2 regions of the Kitasatospora sp. NPDC094019 genome follow, and region 1 is predicted to be linked to the other one. Evidence: riboswitches for the same ligand, from Rfam matches in the RefSeq annotation. Region 1 holds a riboswitch; the other holds the start of a gene.

Region 1 (3,203 bases):
CGCACCGCACCGCACCGGCCCGCATCGGCCCGCATCGGCCCGCATCGGCCCGCATCGGCCCGCACCGCGCCAACTGTCCTGACCCTCGATCAACTCCCCGCCCCACGCCGACGGAGAGTTGCCGAACACTCGAACCGCTCACACCCGGAACCCCGCCCCCGGACACGACGACGACCGGCCCGGCCCGCGAGAGAAGTCTCGCGGGCCGGGCCGGTCGGCAGGACGGGCGTGTCCCGCGCCCGTCGATCCGCTGAGGTGCGGCGACCACCGGTCGAGCGGTCACCCGACATGACCATCCCGGGAGGTCGTTTCGCCCCGCACCCAGCGGTGGCAGATGCTCCGACCGAAGGTCAGAGCGCGACGCCGTGCGCCCGCAGGTAGGCGATCGGGTCGATGTCCGAGCCGTACTCCGAGCCGGTGCGGATCTCGAAGTGCAGGTGCGGGCCGGTCACGTTGCCGGTCGCACCGGAGAGGCCGATCTGCTGGCCGGCGGTGACGGTCTGACCGACGGACACGCCGATCGAGGACAGGTGCGCGTACTCGGCGTACTTGCCGTCGGCGAGCTTGATCTCGACCTCGTTGCCGTACGCGCCGCCGTTGCCGGCCTTCACCACGGTGCCGGCCGCGACAGCGCGCAGCGGGGTGCCGGTGGAGGCGACGAAGTCGGCGCCGGTGTGGTGGCCGGAGGCCCACATCGAGCCGGCCACGCCGTAGGCGGTGCCGAGCTTCGGGTTGGCCAGCGGGGCGAAGAAGCCCGAGGTGGCGGCGGCCGGGGCCGGGGTGGCCGGCTTCGCGACCGGGGCGACGACGGCCTGAACGGCGGGCTTGGCAGCCGGGGCCGCCGGCTTCACGGCCGGAGCGGGCTTGGCGGGCTTGGCGGCCGGAGCGGCCGGCTTCACCGAGTCCTGCGAGGTCTGCGCCTTGGTGGCGGGCGCGGCCGGAGCGGCCGGCTTCGCGGCCTCGGCGCCGAGCGCGAGCTGCTGGCCCGGGTAGATGAGGTTGGGGTCGGCGCCGATGACCGAGCGGTTGTGCTCGAACAGCGCCTTCCAGCCACCCTCGACGTTCTTCGCGTCGGCGATCTTCGACAGGGTGTCCCCGCCGACGACCTTGTAGTCGACCGGAGCGGCCTCGGCGGCGGGAGCGGCCGGGGCCGCCTCGGCGACCGGAGCGGCGGCGGCCGGCGTGGCATCGGCGCTGGTGGCGCCGGTCCAGGTGCTGCTCCGCTGCGCGTGGCCGGCGGCCGGGGCCTCGTGCGCCTGGGCGGTGACGGTGGTCACCAGCGGGAGGGCGAAAGCGGCGCCGGTGACGGCGGTGGCGATACCGATGCGGACGGCGCGGGGCATGGCGATACGACGTGCCTGTGCGGGCATGGAAGCTGTCCTCTCCGACGCCTGCGAGGTGAGCTGTCGGGTTCGGGCTGGAGTTGCCCGGCCGCAGAGAAATGCGGCTTCACCCCAAGCCGGACCGTCAATTCGGGTCCGGCGACTTACCTGTGGGTCCCCCGCTCCTGCCGTACAGAGTTCGTTGCGTACCACCGGGCAGCGGCAGGACTAGGCGTTCCACCCGGTGGCCACCCGGGCTGACGCCGGGCGGTCGCTGAACTAAAACCCATCCGTTCGGGTGAAGCAATGTCGATCTCCGTTTTCCGGGACCAAAGTCCGGAACACCGTGACGCTCCGCATGAAAGGCATGCACAGTACGCACACAATCCATTCACTGCGCGCACGTGATCCGCCACCCTCCGCCGAAGTCGTGACCGGTCCGCACACGATCACTCACGGAACGGACATCCCCGACACACCCCCGGTGACCCTTGTCACGTCACCCCCGGGAGCCTCACCATGGGCCGTGACCACCACCGATGCAGCCCCCCTGCGCCTGGGCACCGCGCAGGGCCGCTGGGTACTTCTGGCGACGGTGCTCGGCTCCAGCATGGCGATGCTCGACGGGACCGTCGTGAACGTCGCACTGCCCCGGATCGGCACCGATCTGGGCGCCCGACTCGACGCCCTGCAATGGACGCTCAACGCCTATCTGCTCACCCTGGCGGGCCTGATCCTGCTCGGCGGCGCGCTCGGCGACCGGTACGGGCGGCGCCGGGTCTTCCTCCTGGGCGTGGTCTGGTTCGCCGCCGCGTCCGCGGCCTGCGCCGCCGCGCCGACCATCGAGGTACTGATCGCGGCCCGCGCCGTTCAGGGCATCGGCGGGGCGCTGCTGACCCCGGGCTCGCTGGCGATGCTCCAGGCGGTGTTCCATCCGGACGACCGCTCGGCGGCGGTCGGCCTCTGGTCCGGCTTCGGCGGTGTGTCGGCGGCGGTCGGCCCGTTCCTCGGCGGCTGGCTGGTGGACGGCCCGGGCTGGCGCTGGATCTTCCTGCTGAACCTGCCGCTGGCCGCGATGGTGGTCCTGGTGACCGCCCGACACGTCCCGGAGAGCCGGGACGAGACCTCCACCGGTCGCTTCGACGTGCTCGGCGCGGTGCTGGCCGCCCTGGCGCTCGGCTCGATCACCTACGCGCTGACCGCCGCCGGGAGCGGCCTCTCCCCCGCGGTCTGGGTCACCGGCACGGCCGGGCTCCTGCTCGGCGCCGCCTTCGTCGTGGTCGAGCGCCGCACCCCGGAGCCGATGCTGCCGCTGGGCCTGTTCTCCTCCCGGCTGTTCACCGCCGTCAACCTGGTCACCCTCGCCGTGTACGCGGCGTTCAGCGGGGTCTTCTTCCTCCTGGTCGTCCAGCTGCAGATCGTCTCCGGCTTCTCCCCGCTGGTCTCCGGACTCGCCCTGGTGCCGATCACCGTGATCATGCTGGCGCTCTCCGCCCGGGCGGGCCGGCTCGGCAAGCGGATCGGCCCGCGGCTGCCGCTCACCGTGGGCCCGCTGCTGTGCGCGGTCGGCGTGCTGCTGATGCTGCGGATCGGGCCCGACGCCTCCTACTGGACGGACGTACTGCCCGCCGTCGCGGTGATGGGGAGCGGGATGGTGCTGCTGGTCGCACCGCTGACGGCGACCGTGCTGGCGGCGGTCGAGGTGCGGCACGCGGGCATCGCGAGCGGGGTCAACAACGCCGCGGCCCGGGCAGCGGGTCTGCTGGCGGTCGCCGCGCTGCCCTCGCTGGCCGGTCTGAGCGGTGACGCCTACCAGGTGCCGGAGTCCGTCGACTCCGCCTTCCACACCGCGATGCTGATCTGCGCCGGGCTGCTCGTGGC
Region 2 (3,203 bases), on a different contig from region 1:
TGGCCTCGACGATGAGGTCGAGGGCCTCGCGGTTGGAGTCCAGGTTCGGGGCGAAGCCGCCCTCGTCGCCCAGACCGGTGGAGAGGCCGCGCTCCTTCAGCACGCCCTTGAGCGTGTGGTAGACCTCGACGCCCCAACGGACGGCCTCGGAGAAGGACTCCGCGCCGATCGGAGCGATCATGAACTCCTGGATGTCGACGTTGGAGTCCGCGTGCGAGCCACCGTTGAGGATGTTCATCATCGGGACCGGCAGGACGTGCGCGTTCGGGCCGCCGAGGTAGCGGAACAGCGGCAGGTCGCTGGCCTCGGAGGCGGCGTGCGCGACGGCCAGCGAGACGCCCAGGATGGCGTTGGCGCCGAGCGAGGACTTGTCCGGGGTGGCGTCCAGGTCGAGCATGGCCTGGTCGATCAGGCGCTGCTCGGTGGCGTCGTAGCCGACCAGCTCGGGGCCGATCTGCTCGATGACGGCCAGGACGGCCTTCTCGACGCCCTTGCCGAAGTAGCGGTTCTTGTCACCGTCGCGGAGCTCCAGGGCCTCGAAGGCACCGGTGGAGGCACCCGACGGAACAGCGGCACGGCCGGTGCTGCCGTCGTCGAGGCCGACCTCGACCTCGACCGTGGGGTTGCCGCGCGAGTCGAGAATCTCACGGGCTACGACGACATCGATGGACGGCACGAGGCATCTCCTAGCGGAAGCAGGTACGGCTGACAGTGGGGTGCCGTCGGCCGGACGATTGCGGAGTCGTTACGACCAGAGCCTAACCGCACGGGCTGTCCGGGCCACGTCGGCCTCGGCTCCGTCTCAGCGTGTGGCCGTGCTACCCACCGGTAGTTCACCTGGTCGCCCGGCCCCGGACGCCCCCGGGTGGACGAACGGGGTGGAACGGGCCGGACCGGGCCCGCCCGCCCGGCCGCCCGGCCGCCCGCGTGCCCACCTCGGACGACGGGCGGACAAGGGGCGGGCGGGGGGTGCGCGGGAGCGTCAGCCGAGGGTGAGGACCTGGCCGGGGATGATCAGGTCCGGGTCGCCGCCGACCGTGCCGCGGTTGCCGTCGTACAGGGCCTGCCAGCCACCCTGCACGCCCTGCGTGGTGGCGATCCCGGCCAGCGTGTCGCCGGAGCGGACGGTGTAGCCCTGACCGTCCTGCGGCTGCTGGACCTTCGGGGCCTGCTGCTGCGCGTACTGCGGGGCCTGCTGGGCCGTCGGCTTGGGGGCCGCGTGCTTCGGCGCCGCCTTGGGTGCCTGCTGCTCGGCCTGGGCCTGCTGGGCCGGCGACTTGGGCGCGGCGTGCTTCGGGCCCGCCTTGGGTGCCTGCTGCTCGACCTGCGCCTGCGGCGCCCGGGGCTTCGGGGTCTGCTGCTCCGGGGTCTGCTGCTGCGGCTGGGCCTGCGGCTTCGGGGCGGCCGGCGCGGCGTCGGCCGAGGCGTCGACCGCCGCCGGGGCACCGCCCTTGCTCAGGCCGGCCTTCTTGGAGCACACCGGCCAGGCGCCCGGGCCCTGCGAGGCCAGCACCTTCTCGGCGACGGTGATCTGCGCCGCCTTCGACGCCTGGTTGGCCTGCGGCGCGTAGGCGGTGCCGCCGAACGCCTTCCAGGTGCTGGAGGTGAACTGCAGGCCACCGTAGAAGCCGTTGCCGGTGCTGATGCCCCAGTTGCCGCCGCTCTCGCACTGGGCGACCGCGTCCCAGGTCGAGGCCGGGGCGGCCGAGGCGCCGGTGGCGCTGAGGATCGGCAGCGCCAGTCCGACACCGGCGACACCGGCGACGGCGATGGCCTTCTCGGTCTGGGTGCGGCGACGATGACGGCCGTTTCCGACGAGCAGCATGAAGAAGTCCCTCTCCGCACGCCTGCGAGGTGAGCTGTCGGGTTCGGACCGGGAGGTGGCCCGGCCGCGCGGAGGCGGCTTCACCCCTAGCCGTGGGAGACGGCGCAAGACCTGGTTCCCCCGCCCCTGCCCAGGGTTCTGGTCGGTTTCCGGTGACGCGGCGGGCAGGACTCGGCGTTCCGCGCACGGGACCCGCTTCCGCGGGCTCCCCGGAGAGTAGACAGATCTTCAGAGCAATCACAAGCTCATATCGCCGCTATCACACGGAAATCACGTCAGACGATGGATTGCCCACCAACCGAAGAGGTATGTCCTGATTGATGGAGGTTCACACCCCCCGGAACTGCCCTGCGAGACCTCCGCGTCGGCGTGTCGTGAGTCCCCCTCAGGGGACTGCCGAGGGGTCCGCGGAGGTTGCCGCCGAAGTCGGTTCCGGCGTGAACTCCACCGGAAGTTCACGAAGTCCGCGCATGATCAGACCACCGCGCCAGCGCAGTTCCTCCGGATCCGCGGCGAGCCGGAGGTCCGGCAGCCGGGTCAGCAGGGTGGACAGCGCGGCCCGCCCCTCCAACCGCGCCAGCGGGGCGCCGATGCAGTAGTGGATGCCGTGCCCGAAGCCCAGGTGCGGATTGTCCGCCCGGGCCAGGTCGAGGGTGTTCTCGTCCGCGAACCGCGCCGGGTCCCGGTCCGCGGCGGCGAGCACCACAAGCACCGGGTCGCCGACCGGGATCTCCACTCCGCCGATGGTCAGCGGACTCGTCGCGAACCGCCAGGTGGCCATTTCCACCGGGCCGTCGTAGCGCAGGAGTTCCTCGATCCCGGTCTCCAGCAGCGCGCTCTCGCCGCGGCCGATCGAGTCCTGCAGCAGGGCCCGCTGACCCGGATTGCGCAGTAGCGCGTAGACGCCGTTGCCGATCAGGTTGACCGTCGTCTCGAAGCCCGCGAACAACAGGATGAAGGCCATCGCCGCGGCCTCGTTCTCGGTGAGGTGCTCACCGTGGTCGCTGGCCCGGATCAGCCCCGAGATCAGGTCGTCGCCGAGGTCGGCGCGCTTGCGGTGGATCAGCTCCGCGAGATAGGCCCGCATCCGCTTCACCGCCCTTCCCACACCGCCGCGTTGGCCGCCGCCGTGCCGGATCATCATCCCGGCCCAGTCCCGGAAGTCGTCCTGGTCCTCGGCCGGCACCCCGAGCAGGTCGCAGATCGCGTAGATGGGGAGCGGGAAGGCGAACTCGTGGATGAGGTCCGCGGATCCGCGCGCCGCGAAGCCGTCGATCAGCCGGTCGGTCAACTGCTGCACCCGGGGCTCGAAGGCCGCCACCCGGCGCGGGGTGAACGCCTTCGACACCAGGCGGCGCAGCCGGGTGTGGTCCGGCGG

The links. Region 1 has a riboswitch for cyclic di-AMP ahead of ACIQ9P_RS29470 (peptidoglycan DD-metalloendopeptidase family protein). Riboswitches for the same ligand answer to the same signal wherever they lie in the genome.
Region 2: linked by a shared signal. The riboswitch ahead of ACIQ9P_RS20605 (transglycosylase family protein) and the one ahead of ACIQ9P_RS29470 (peptidoglycan DD-metalloendopeptidase family protein) in region 1 are both predicted to bind cyclic di-AMP.

Annotation. Positions count from the first base shown of each region.
Region 1 covers NZ_JBIWIF010000016.1:37,374-40,576, reverse strand. Annotated here, with positions in the region: gene ACIQ9P_RS29470 (peptidoglycan DD-metalloendopeptidase family protein) at 351-1,370, opposite strand; cyclic di-AMP (ydaO/yuaA leader) riboswitch at 1,374-1,537, opposite strand; gene ACIQ9P_RS29465 (MFS transporter) at 1,849-3,203, shown strand, end outside.
Region 2 covers NZ_JBIWIF010000008.1:325,357-328,559, reverse strand. Annotated here, with positions in the region: gene eno (phosphopyruvate hydratase) at 1-676, opposite strand, end outside; gene ACIQ9P_RS20605 (transglycosylase family protein) at 983-1,825, opposite strand; cyclic di-AMP (ydaO/yuaA leader) riboswitch at 1,831-1,979, opposite strand; gene ACIQ9P_RS20600 (cytochrome P450) at 2,211-3,203, opposite strand, start outside.